Regions from separate parts of the Mucilaginibacter sp. R-33 genome, predicted to be linked through region 2. Evidence: riboswitches for the same ligand, from Rfam matches in the RefSeq annotation. Region 2 holds a riboswitch; the other holds the start of a gene.
What was found. A riboswitch is a leader RNA that binds a small molecule or an ion and turns the genes downstream of it on or off. The one in region 2 is predicted to bind cobalamin.
Positions count from the first base shown of each region.

Region 1 (7,030 bases), 450 kb from region 2:
CGCCAAAGGTTATTGGGGTTCACGTAGCAAGGTATACACCATTGCAAAAAACACAGTTGAAAAAGGTTTACAATACGCTTACCGTGACCGTAAAACCAAAAAGAGAGAATTCAGGGCTTTATGGATCCAACGTATCAACGCTGGTGCCCGTCAGCACGGGATTTCTTACTCTCAATTAATGGGTAAATTAGCCGCTAAAGAAATTGGCTTAAACCGTAAGGTATTAGCTGATTTAGCGATGAACAACCCAGACGCTTTCAAAGCAGTTGTTGATGCAGTAAAATAATATCGCATTATAAATGCATGAAAAAAGGCCGCAATTGCGGCCTTTTTTTGTTTTAATAGCTTGAAATTTAAATTGCTTGTTATTTTTACTGTATGATATTAAACCCGGAAGGGCAGCCTACCTTATCCAACCTATTGCGCAACAACTATTATTACTCCTTAAATGGATTTCGGGGTATTTCAATTATCCTGGTTGTATTTTACCATCTTCAGTTATCTGATAATTATTTTTATACCACAATATTCAACGGCGGGTTGGGAGTAAATATTTTCTTTGTAATAAGTGGTTTTTTAATTACGAGCCTATGTTTAAAAGAAAAAGAAGTAACAGGAGACTTATCGTTAAAGAAATTTTATATCAGGCGATTTTTGAGAATATTTCCTTTAGCCTATTTATATATCGGAGTGGTGTTTTTATTAAACCATTTCTACAGTTTAAACATTTCCTGGATTCAATTTTTTGGCTCTGCATTATATCTAATGAATTTTAGCTATTTCCGCAGCCATGATTTCACTTATTACTTCAGCCATTATTGGTCTTTATCGGTTGAAGAACAATTTTATCTCCTTTTTCCTTTTATTTTAAAGATCAACAGAACTGCATTTTATTATATCATTATCGCCATTGTATTCACATTGCCGCTATTGTGTACAGTGCAACAGTTTGTTCCCCTTTTGAATCGTGGCATTATTTACGGTTTTACTCACTATTTTATAAAGTTTCAATCAATTGGTGTCGGCTGTTTTTTTGCGTTGATGGCATCCAAAGAAACTTTAAAGGTAATTTGGCTCAAACAAACAAAGGTAGCCGGCAATATTTTGGCTATAATATTGATGTTTGGATTACACTTTGACGAATTTTATACCTTAAAATCACTGTACGTAAACCTGGCGATTTCGGTAATTACCGGCTATTTAATTTTAAGCAATATCATACCCGCAAATGATTGGATTTTTAAAGTATTAAACAATAAATTACTGTCATTTATTGGTGTTCTATCATATGGCATATACATATGGCAACAGTTATTTACCGGCCAGGATAGCAAAATGCCATTAAGCATATTTCCTTACAATGTATTGGGTTTGATTACTGTCCCTTTATTATCATATTACTTTTATGAACGGCGTTTTCTAAAACTTAAATCAAAATTCAGACGGAAATGATAGCTATTGTTGTAAGATATAAAGGCACCCTGGGATAAAAGTGTTAATTTTATTATTTAACGACAATTACTTCGACAAACTCATCCGGATCGTTATTAATATCCATATACTGTTTAAAATTCTGGATATCCTTATCAACCATATTTTTAAAAACAGGGTTTAATATTTTGGCGATGCCTGCACCAACACCACCTGCAGGCGGCTGGTAGCTAATCACTACATCAACGATGGTACCTTTCCCGTCAACGGTATCCTGGAAACGTACTTTACCCGCGTTGTTGATCATTGAATCAGACAGCGAACTCCAACCGATCACTTCATTAGGTTCGTCATGAACAATTTCAGCATGCCAGCTGATAGTGGCTACATTTTTGGGGAGTTTCAACACCCAATGCGAATATTTGGAGTCGATAACTTCTACACTTTCCAGATGTTTCATAAACAGAGGCAGGTTATCCAGCTTGCGCCAAAATTGATAAACCTTTTCCCTTGGTTTATTTACTACAAATGACGAACGGATATTTACGTTTATCGGGTTGGTTGATAGTTTACCGATGCGCTTATAAAGTTCGCAATGCCCGGTGATCCCACGGTTTAACAGATAACCGCCTGCACCTATCTTTACAATACTTGAAAGCGGATTTTTGAATATGTTTTTAAAGCCTGAAAAGCCGAGTTTCACACCTCCGGCAATGGACGTAAAACGCTCGGGCCAGTTCAGGTTTATGCGGTCATCGCCATAAAGCACGGGGAAGTTGTCGGTATATTTTACTATTGTAGTTGCCATAGGTTTTTAAATAGTTATCGTTTTTAAAACACCTTTAGGGCTACTAAGTTTTTCAGAAGTGAATTTTATTACTTTTTGCTATAAGTAAATTTAAATTTAGTTAAATGGGGAAAGTGCTTTTTAGGGCGTTTAAGTTCATATTGATATATCACCCGACTGAGGTTTTTCAGGAAAGGCAGGCATACCGTTGCGTACTCATATTTATTATCGTTGAGTATGCCATCTTCATTTGACTGTACAACGGCACTGAGCATAAACTCAACCTTATTTTTAAAATCTACTATATAGGCATTATCAATATCATAACCATAACTGTCGCCAACTTTATTAAAGACCCTGATATCTGGGTTAATAACTGCCGTGCTATCCCCGCCATAAAACAAAAACTTGCAGTAAGCCGGAAAATATTCGGGCTGGTGATAAGTAGGTTTAGTGTTTTCGGTAGGGAAGGTGCTCATATAACGGTAAATGAAACGATAGTCTTCCGCCGTTAAATTAAAGCGTTGCGCTTTAGGAAAAGTTTCCGGAAATAATAACCGTTTAAGAACCATTTGCTGATCGGCAAGAGCATAAACATTCTTTTCAGAAAAATCGAGTGACCTGTTAACCAGCCTGTTGCTGCTATCTAAATAAGCTTTTCCCTGCAGCATGTTTTCCAGGTGCATGGGATAGTTTGAAGTATCATATAATGCAGGCTTGTGATAAATCAGTTTATTGCTGGCATAAAAATCGATAGGGTTGGTGTGCCGCGTACTTTCTCCCGCATCACCAATAGCCAATCTGCCTACAATACGGGTGTTATTAAGGTGATATTTCTTTAGTTTCTGATTAATCTCCACCCGGCCAACAAATTCATAAAGCCGGTTGTACGCATCGTTATCACTCACCAGTAAGATCTTTTTAATGTAGTTCTCAATGGATGGGAGACCCGTTGCCGATGATGTATCCACCCGCACTTTGGTTTGGCCGGCAAATGAACTATCAGTGATCATTACCGACTTTTTGTTTAAGTCTTTTACTTTCAGTTCGTTCAACTTCTCAAGGGCGAATATGGCTGTGGGGAGTTTTACCGTGCTTGCCGGATAAAAATAATGATGCGCGTTAAGGCGATAACTATACGAGGTAAAGTGAGGGATGTTGTTTTTATCCCTGTCTATCCGGGTATATAGTATTTGTACCTCGTTTTGCGTGCGATGGTTCAGGATACCCGAAAATAATTCGGGATGTTCATACAGCATAGCCTTTAGAAAAATGGTATCTGGTTGCTGGGCAAAGCTGCCAGATGCGCTCATGATCAGCAGTAAAATACAGAGATATTTCATCATGATAAATATAGCTATGTAATTTGAGGTTAACGGATACTTATTGTACTTTTGCAGCGCTTTAGGTTTCATTATTTGTTTAATGAATTAAAAGGGAATACGGTGTAAGTCCGTAACTGTCCCGCAGCTGTAAGCTCCGTAACCGTTGCCAAATCTATAAAGTCACTTTCTGTAAACAGGAGGGAAGGCCAGGCAAAAAGGGGAGTAAGTCAGAAAACCTGCCAAAGCGTTATATGTTATTCATAGCTTTCGGGGATTGAAGCTTGAATGTGAATGCTCTTCGTTTGGCGTGTTTTCATTTTATTCATTTCCGTGTATGCTATTAAGGCTGCATTATTATTTTACACATATCAATCATACATGGAAAAAAAGTACGCTAAAATTACTTTGGGATTCGGTTTGTTAGCTGTTGGTTTATCTACCTCAGCAGCATATGCACAGGATACCACACGCACACTCAATACGGTAGTAGTAACTGCAAGCCGGTCGCCTAAAAAACTGTCAGACATCGGCCGCGTTGTTACCATCATTTCTGCCGATGAGATCAATAAATCTCAGGGTAAATCATTACCTCAATTATTAAATACGGTTGCCGGTATAACTTTTTCAGGTGCAAACAATGCCCCCGGTATCAGCACATCGGTTTTCTTGCGCGGAGCTTCATCTGGCAATACCCTTATCCTGGTCGATGGTTTTCCGGTAAACAATGCTTCGGGCATTGATGGTAGCTATGATCTTAACGCTTTTTCGCTGGATCTGATAGATCATATCGAGATCTTGAAAGGAAGCGGTTCAACGCTTTATGGTTCTGATGCTGTAGCAGGCGTTATTAATATCATCACCAAAAAAGCTAAACAGCAAGGATTAACCGGTGGATTGCAGCTAACAGGTGGCAGCTATAATACGTTTAAAGAATCGGCTTCATTAATTGGAAGGGTAAAGAACACAGGTATAGCTGTTAATCTTTCAAATACCGATTCAAAAGGTTTTGCCGCGGCCACAGATACTACCGGCAAAGGTGGATTTAAGAAAGATGGTTTTCATCAGCGTTCGGCAAGCGTGAACCTGAGCCAAAATGTTTCATCTAAATTTATTCTTAATGGAAACCTGCAGGTAAGCCACAATACCGGTGATCTTCCTTACGGTGCTTTTATAAACGACAATGATTACACTTATAAAAACACATTCTTATTTGGCGGTGTAGGTGCAAAATTGATTTTGCCAAAAGGTAACCTCAACGTGAACCTGTCGCAAAATACGGTTCAAAATGATTTCACCAACCTTCCCTCTGACAATGGCGGAACCCACCAGGTTACAAAAAATACAGGGCGTATAACCAATGTCGAAGCTGTGTTTAATTATGAATTGAATAAGTATTTTGATATTACCAGCGGTGCGGCCTTTAAATACAGCAACACAAGCCAGTACAGTCTGTATGAATCAACATCTTATCCGGGTGTGCCGAGCATTATTAAAGCTGGTGATGCTGCTAATAACATATTCAGCGCTTATACGTCGTTATTTTTCAAATACGATATCTTCCACATGGAGTTAGGTGGCAGGTACAACAACCATAGCAAATATGGCGACAAGTTTACCTACACCATCAACCCATCATTATTCCTTGCTGATCAGTTTAAGATCTTTGGTACCATAGCTTCGGCCTTCAAATCACCTTCGCTATATCAATTGTTTTCGCAATATGGTAATTCGAAATTAAACCCCGAGATCACTACATCATATGAAGCTGGTTTTGATTGGGAGATTGTTAAGAATACCCTTTCATTTAACACCCAGTTTTTCAAGCGCAATACCAAAGATGTTATCTATTTTAAAAACCTGTCTGGCCCTCCTTATAGTCAATATGCAAACGGGCAACAGCAAAAAGATAAGGGCTTTGAAACCGAATTAAAATATCACGATAATAAAATTCATGCATCTGCATATTACGCTTATGTAACAGGTAAACTAACCGACGAAGCCGGTACACAAACCGGCAACCTTCACCGCAGGCCTAAAAGTACCTTAGGTGCCAACATTAGTTATGATATTTTAAACGATTTTCAGGTCGGCGTTAACTACAAATATACAGGCAACCGTACAGATCTGACTTTTACAAACAATGGATCAGAAGTGATTACATTGAAACACTATAACCTGGTAGATTTACATTTGGAATACAAGGCAACCAAAAATCTAAATGTTTTTGGCGATCTGAACAACGTTTTGGATACTAAATACGTAGATTGGTTAGGATATAACACCCGCGGTATCAACTTCATGCTTGGTGCCAGGTATCAATTTAAATAGCGTTTGCGTATTGTTCGGATTATTAAGTAATTTTACGCCATATATAAAATCATGACCGCAAAAGATAACACCAATCGCAACCTGTTCCTGATCTTGATGATCCTGGTTGCTGCCGCATTCAGGCTTTTAGCATTTAAGTATAAAGAATTGAGTAATTTCAATCCGGTAGGTGCTATTGCATTATTTGGCGGTGCTTATTTTACCTCAAAGTGGAAAGGGTATGCTACTGTATTGCTTACGTTGTTTACTACAGATATCGTGATTAATTACCTGTATACTTCAAAGTTAACTTTATGGTATGGCGGAGCCGCATGGGTTTACCTGTGTTTTGCATTAATGGTGCTTGTTGGTAATTTGCTTGAAAAGGTAAATGTTCTTAATGTGCTTTTAGGCTCAATCGCAGCAGTTTTAATTCACTGGTTAATTACAGATCTGCCCTGGTTATATGGTACACTTTATCCGCATACCTTAGCTGGCTATGGTGAATCATTGATTAAAGCTATTCCGTTTGAGAAAAACATGGCATTGGGTACATTAGTATTTAGTGCAATACTTTTCGGCGGCTTTGAGTTAGCTAAGAATAAGTACACTTTTCTTCGTGACAAAAAGCAATTGGCATTATGATATAAAAGCATTTAAATTTAAAGCGGATTGTTGAAAGGCAATCCGCTTTTTTTTGGCCTGACCAATTATCATCTATATCAAAATGAAAAACTTAGTAGTATTAACAGGCGCAGGTATCAGCGCCGAAAGTGGTTTAAAAACCTTTAGGGACAGTGATGGCCTTTGGGAGGGATATAATATTGAAGATGTAGCCACCCCCGAAGCCTGGGAGCATAATCCGGTTATGGTACAGCAATTTTATAACGAACGCCGTAAAACAGTATTGGAAGCCAAGCCCAATGCAGCACACTACGCCCTTGCTGCCCTCGAAGAAAAATATAATGTAACCATCATCACCCAAAATATCGATGACCTGCATGAAAGGGCGGGTTCAACTAATGTGGTGCACCTGCACGGCATTATCACCCGTTCGCAATCAAGCATAAAGCCCGAGCTTACATATCCAATTGAAGGTTGGGAAATTAAAATGGGCGACCTTTGCGAATTAGGTTCGCAATTACGCGCACATGTAGTGTGGTTTGGTGAGCCTGTACCG
Region 1 is NZ_CP188089.1:1,875,313-1,882,342, forward strand. It holds gene rplT (50S ribosomal protein L20) at 1-286, shown strand, start outside; gene ACP26M_RS07925 (acyltransferase family protein) at 379-1,452, shown strand; gene ACP26M_RS07930 (SRPBCC family protein) at 1,505-2,239, opposite strand; gene ACP26M_RS07935 (serine hydrolase) at 2,308-3,633, opposite strand; cobalamin riboswitch at 3,607-3,801, shown strand; gene ACP26M_RS07940 (TonB-dependent receptor plug domain-containing protein) at 3,922-5,871, shown strand; gene ACP26M_RS07945 (DUF6580 family putative transport protein) at 5,923-6,495, shown strand; gene ACP26M_RS07950 (SIR2 family NAD-dependent protein deacylase) at 6,578-7,030, shown strand, end outside.
Region 1: another riboswitch for cobalamin. It lies ahead of ACP26M_RS07940 (TonB-dependent receptor plug domain-containing protein); the one in region 2 lies ahead of metE (5-methyltetrahydropteroyltriglutamate--homocysteine S-methyltransferase).

Region 2 (7,030 bases):
TTTATCTTTTTAGTCCTTTTACAATTAATAACATGGCGAAAGCGGTTAAGCCGATGGATATGGCTGCGCTTTTGGATACGGCGCCTAAAATGGCCAGTGTGCCTCCTGCAGCCATTGCACCAAAAACGGCTACACCTATGGCACCCGCTGTTTGCCTTGCCGTGTTTAATATAGCCGAGGCAGTTCCTGATAATGTTTTATCTACACTTGATAAAATACCATTGGTCATGGCTGGTACAGCAAGGCCCATACCCATCGGGATGACCAGGAAAGGCGGGAATAGTTCAAGATATGGGGTATGCTCGTGAGCTATGAATAAACCCGCAAAGCCGGCGGCAAACATGATGAGGCCAACAATGATAGGTTTACGGATGCCGTAGCGGTTAATGATGCGGCCGCTAATCACATTGGAGATCACAAAGCCTACAGTAAGCGGAAGAAATGCCAGCCCGGCCATAATGGATGGATAGTTTAGTACTTTTTGCAGATAAAGGCTTAAAATAAAAACGCTGCCATAGTAAGATCCGTTTAAAACCGCTCCGAGTATTAAAAGTGCATTAAACCTCGCTGACTTGAACAGATGGAATGGCAGCATTGGATGTGCTGTTTTGCCTTCAATCCATAAAAAAAGACCGAAAATCAATAAACTCAAAATAAGCCCTCCCCAGATTAGTACATGGCTTAATCCAAGCCGGGGTATTTCAATAATTACACTAATGAGCGTGGTGACTGATAGCATCCAGGTGAGTTGTCCGGGCAAATCAAAACTCCTCTTGCTTGTTTTTGTCATTTGCGCCATTTTAAAACTCAGGATATAACCAATTATGCAGATTGGGATGTTAACAATAAAAATGAAACGCCAACTGCTGAATGCTATCAGGAAGCCACCAATAGTGGGGCCTGCAGCCATGGCAGCGCTTCCGGCAGCTGTCCACAAGCCTACGGCCCGCGTGCGTGTTTGTGGTGTATGTGCAAACTGGTGATTGAGCAATGCAAGCGAGCTTGGGATCATCATAGCAGCCCCAATTCCCTGGGCCACACGGCAAATGATAAGCGTAATTGCATCAGGGGCCAAACCGCATCCTGCTGATGCAATACCGAAAATGATCATGCCAATCTGGAAGATCTTTTTTGATCCTAATAGGTCGCCGAGGCTACCTGCCGACAGCATGAGTACTGCAAATGCAAGCGTGTATGCGTCAATTACCCATTGCAGGGTGCTGATACCCGCATGATATGCTTTTGCAATTTCAGGTAGTGCAATATTAACGATAGAAACATCAAGTTGTGCTACTACAAAGGCCAAACTGGTAGTTAATACCGCCCAGCCAAAGCCCGGAAGGTTTGAATGTGTTTTCTGATCCATATAGAAGCTGCCAAAGGTAAGGATCAGTTTGCATCTGGCATGGTACAATTCAACGCTTTATAGGTTTACGCGTTTATTGGCCATGGTATAACCTACAATTTAACCAAGAAATAACCTGAATATTCAGCCGGCAGATCATTATATTTGCCCCGATAAGTTCTTTACTTTACTTCATCAACCGGTATAGGTTTTACTTAATTGTAGATTAATAGGGAATCGTGTGTAAATCACGAACTGTCGCGCAACTGTAAGTAACACAAAGGTTTTTGCCAGTAATGTCCACTGTCCTGATAAACAGGGATGGGAAGGACGGCAAAAATGTTACAAGTCAGGAGACCTGCCTAATACTGAATTGACAATGCTTTCGCGGTATGAAGCTTGGTCTGGGTTATGATTACTTGCCTGTTTGGGTCCATGGCCCGTTATGACAGACTGTGACCATATATTCTCTCCATATTTTACATATCACAAAACATTACGAAGCTTAGCTGAAAGGGCTTTTAACCGATTTATTCATTTAATCAATTAAAAGAATGCTAACGCAAAATTTAGGTTACCCGCGTATTGGTAGCCGGCGCGAATTAAAAAAAGTCTGCGAAAATTACTGGGCAGGCAAAACGGGCTTAAAAAATGTGCTTACCGTGGGTAAATACATCAGGGAAGAAAACTGGCTGCTGCAAAAAGAAGCCGGAATTGACATGATCCCATCAAATGATTTTTCATTTTATGACCAGGTGCTTGATCATTCACTGATGTTTGGTGCTATTCCTAAACGCTATCACGAGGTGATCCAACAAAAGGGCAATACTGAGCTCGATCTGTATTTTGCTATGGCGCGCGGCTATCAAAAAGATGGATTGGATGTGGTAGCGATGGAAATGACCAAATGGTTTGATACCAATTACCATTACATCGTACCCGAGTTTTATAAAGATCAGCAGTTTAAACTTTTCTCCACCAAGGTTATCGACGAGTTTTATGAGGCTAAACAATTGGGCATCGTTAGCAAGCCGGTATTGCTTGGCCCTGTATCGTACCTGTTGTTGGGCAAGGAGAAAGAGGCTGGTTTCGATAAGACAGACCTGATCAAAAATCTGCTGCCTGTTTATTTTGACATCCTGAATAAGCTTAAAGCTTTAGGTGCCGAATGGGTTCAGTTTGATGAGCCGTTTTTAGCGCTTGATTTAAGCGAAAAACAACAGGAGGTATTTAAAGATACCTATAAGCAATTGAGGAAGGAGTTTCCTTTCCTGAAGATAGTTTTGGCAACTTATTTTGAACGCCTGGGTGATAACACTCAATTAGCGGCAACTTTACCCGTTGATGTTTTACATGTCGATTTGGTGCGGGCGCCTCAGCAATTAAACGAAGTAATGGAGCATCTGCCCCAAAAAACTATCCTTTCTTTAGGTGTTGTTGACGGGCGCAATATCTGGAAAAATGATTTTGTTAACTCGCTGGTCATTATAAAGAATGCGAAGGATAAATTAGGTGCCGACCGCGTTTGGATAGCTCCTTCATGCTCATTGATCCATTCGCCATGCGATCTGCAAAATGAAACCAACGATGAAGTGCTTACTCCCGAAATTAAGCAGTGGCTGGCTTTTGCGCGGCAGAAAATAAACGAAGTGGTATTGCTCAGCAAATTATCGGAAGATGTGGTGAGCGATAGCAGCCTGCATCAGCTGGCAAAAAACCGGCAGGCAAACGAGGCCCGCCGAACATCTGCACTGATCCATAACCCAGCGGTTAAACAACGGGTAAGCGCCATCACCGAAAATGACGCAAAGCGTATAAGCGCTTTTCCTGCACGGAAAGAACAGCAGCAGCAACTGCTTGACCTGCCACTTTTTGCTACCACAACTATTGGTTCGTTCCCGCAAACAACCGAAGTACGAAGCTGGCGTGCCCAATTAAAAAAAGGCGCGATAACCCTGGGGGAGTATAATAAACTGATAGCTACCGAAACTGAAAAGGCTATAAAATGGCAGGAAGAAATAGGGTTGGATGTGCTGGTACATGGCGAGTTTGAACGTAATGATATGGTTGAGTACTTTGGCGAACAACTGGCCGGTTTTACCTTTACACAAAATGGCTGGGTGCAAAGCTATGGCAGCCGCTGTGTTAAGCCACCGGTTATTTATGGCGATGTATCAAGGCCACAGCCTATGACGGTAAAATGGTCGGCTTATGCGCAATCACTAACCTCAAAATGGATGAAGGGTATGTTAACCGGCCCGGTAACTATTTTGCAATGGTCGTTTGTGCGCAATGACCAGCCCCGTTCCGAAACCTGTACGCAGATAGCATTGGCCATTCGTGATGAAGTTTGTGACCTGGAAAGCGCCGGTATCAAGATCATCCAGATAGATGAACCGGCCATTCGCGAAGGATTACCGCTTCGCAGGGATGATAGGGCAAATTACCTTGACTGGGCAGTTAAAGCATTCAGGATTTCGGCAAGCGGCGTTCAGGACAGTACACAGATCCACACGCACATGTGCTATTCGGAGTTTAATGATATCATTAAAAGCATAGCCGATATGGATGCCGATGTGATCACGATAGAAACATCGCGCTCACAAATGGAGCTGCTGGATGTTTTTGCTGATTTTAAGTATCCTAATGAAATTGGCCCCGGTGTATATGATATCCATTCGCCCCGCGTGCCCAACAGGGAGGAAATGATCCGTTTGCTTAAACGCGCCCAGGCCGTAATACCCGATGCCCAGCTTTGGGTAAATCCCGATTGTGGTTTAAAAACGCGGGGATGGGATGAAACCCAAAAAGCCTTAACAGAGATGGTTGAAGCCGCGAAAGCTGTCCGCTAAAATGTTATCAGCAATGTAACTGCTTAAATAAAAAAAACTACTGTGTATCCTTACGGGTACACAATAGTTTTATAGGTATAATTAAAAAAAGGGTGTCATGTTGAGCCTATCGAAGCATGGTGGGAAGGGCCTCTGCGCGCGAGTCTTCGACGGGCTCAGACTGACAGGCCCTCTTTTGTCATTTCACCTTCAGAGGCCTCCGGATTTAAATACTTAATATGACAAAGCATGAAAATAAATACTGCCCCCGGTGTAAAGAGCCGTTTGAATGCAAAGTAGGCAGCATCCTGTTGTGTCAGTGCCAGGGCATCAGCTTCACCGATCAGGAGCGTGATTATATCCGCTTAACCTACCCGGATTGCCTTTGCCGTAAATGCCTGATGGTTATGAAGCATGAGATCAGCTTAACCGCAGCTCAGGAAAAAATGAAAACGATACTTGAAGCAATCAAGAAAGGTAAGTAATAGTACAAGCCCGGTGCTGATAATCAAAAGCTTTTGGCTTTCTGCGTTCAGCCTTTTGCATCTATTTTATTTCTCCTGCTTCAAAAAGCTCATCCAAACGCCAGTGTGAATCATTTACCCCGCGTTCCATGCCCGATTGCAGCATGCCGTCACGATCGGCTGCCGATTGGAAAACAGATTGTACAGTCACTTTTGTACGGTTGCCTGGTAGTGCTTCAAACCTGGTGGTTTCAAGCGTTACATGACCACTTTCGGGCAATCCTTCAAACTCAAATGTTTGGATGATACGTTCAGGCGCGGTTACATCATGGATCACACCATGAAAGCCATAATCATTACCGGCAGGGTCGGTATGGATATAACGGTAAGCGCCTCCGCTACGGCAGTCAAATTGATCTATGCGCATTTTAAGTTCGCGCGGGCCCAGCCATCTAACAATCAGTTCGGGATCGGTAAAAGCTCTGAAAACAAGCTCACGCGGTGCTTCAAATTCGCGGGTTATAAAAAGCTCCTGTTTGCCGGGTTCGGCCTTAATTTCTGTTTGATTTTTTGTGGTGATCATGGTGTTTTTATTTAGGTGATTGATTAATCGTTATCGTTAGCTTCCTGCAAAAGCTTGATATCCATTTTGGTCATCTTCATCATGGCAGCCATAACTTTTTTGGCTTTTTCAGGATTTTCGTTGTTATAAAGTAATTCGCTCATAACTTCAGGAACAATTTGCCAGGTAACACCGAATTTATCATCAAGCCAGCCGCACTGACTGGTTTTGCCGCCGCCTGCAGGTAGTGCTTCCCACAGGTAATCAATTTCCTCCTGGGTTTTGCAGTTTATATAAAAGGAAGTAGCCGGCGAAAAATTAAACATTGGTCCTCCATCCAGCGCTAAAAACTGCTGGTCTTCGATACGAAATGTTCCAACTAACATTTTGCGGCCATTGCCGGGATCGGTAAGTGAGCTTACTTCGCTTTCGGAGTTTTTAAATACCGAAGTATAAAATTTCAACGCTTCTTCAAGGTTGCCGTTAAACCATAAAAAAGGGGTTACTTTCTGGGTTGCTTTAAATGTTGCCATTGGTTTCTGTTTTTTTTAATGTTTAAAATTTGTTGCTTTTGATATCTCAAAGTTACCTGCCCTGGCAAGGGCTAATAGTGTCCAAAAACGACGAGATAAGGGGGCATTAGCGACAAAATGATTTTTTATCTCCCTGGCATTTTGCTCATATCCATGTGCAGCACATTCCAGCTATGGCCATCAGGATCGGTAAACAGGCAGCCGTACATCCAGCCATCCATTTCCCGGAGCTTGTGATTGCTTTTTCCACCGGCTTCGATAGCTTTTTGAGCCAGTTCATCAACTTCTTCCTTGCTTTCCGCGTCGATAGACAGCAGAACTTCAACTCCCTTGGCCGTATCCGCAAGACCGCAGTTTTCAACAAAGCCTTTAAAGGTGCTTTCGTCAAAAAGCATTACGGTAACATCCTTTTCGCCAACCTGCATGGCTGCAGAATTTGGGCCGTTACCAAATTGCGAATTAAACCGGAAGCCGAGTTTGCTGAAAAACTCCTTTGATACATTTACATTTTTTACAGGCAGATTGATCCAGAATTGCTTCGTCATAATTGATTATTTTAAAGGTTTATCATTGTTTTTTAATTCTTCGAGCAGATTGTCGAGCGCGTCAAATTTTTCTTCCCAAACCTTGCGGTAGCGCTCAACCCATTGAGCTACCTCATCAAGCTGTTTCAGCCGGGGTTCGCAATACCGTTCCCGGCCCTGTTTCTTAATGGCTATAAGGCCGCATTCGGTTAAAATTTTTATATGCTGGGATATAGCGGGGCGGCTCACATCAAAGTTATCCGCTATGGCATTCAGGTTCATGGGTTTAAAGGCTATCAGGTTAATGATATCCCTGCGGGTTGGATCGGCAATGGCCTGGAAAACATCTCGTCTCATCTAAATCAAATATAACATGTAAGTGATTGCTTACAAATATAATATGTAAGCAGTCGCTTACGCAAATTTTTTAATATTTTTATTTTAAAAAAAAAGGGGAGAAGTACAGGGCCAACATTTAAATATTCGGACTTGCCTAAGCACTCAAAAACATTAGCGTAGTGTAACCCCTTAAAAAATAAATATTTGATTATGAATATCTTGTAAGTAATATTTTAAAAAAGTGTTAACCCTGTTAACCCTATTTATGTGCGTTTGCCCGGGAGTGAAATGGCCCTTCTGTACGATTCTCAAAAAAATCATCATCTTTGTGGCTGATAAATATATCCTAACAATATGCTGTTTGAACAAATAAGCCAAAAGCCGTTCTTTATTCTTGGCCCCTGTGTAATGGAAAGCCAGGAGTTATTATAT
Region 2 is NZ_CP188089.1:1,422,655-1,429,684, forward strand. It holds gene ACP26M_RS06145 (MFS transporter) at 2-1,366, opposite strand; cobalamin riboswitch at 1,535-1,726, shown strand; gene metE (5-methyltetrahydropteroyltriglutamate--homocysteine S-methyltransferase) at 1,900-4,197, shown strand; gene ACP26M_RS06155 (cysteine-rich CWC family protein) at 4,416-4,661, shown strand; gene ACP26M_RS06160 (SRPBCC family protein) at 4,723-5,223, opposite strand; gene ACP26M_RS06165 (VOC family protein) at 5,247-5,735, opposite strand; gene ACP26M_RS06170 (VOC family protein) at 5,861-6,280, opposite strand; gene ACP26M_RS06175 (ArsR/SmtB family transcription factor) at 6,287-6,616, opposite strand; gene kdsA (3-deoxy-8-phosphooctulonate synthase) at 6,953-7,030, shown strand, end outside.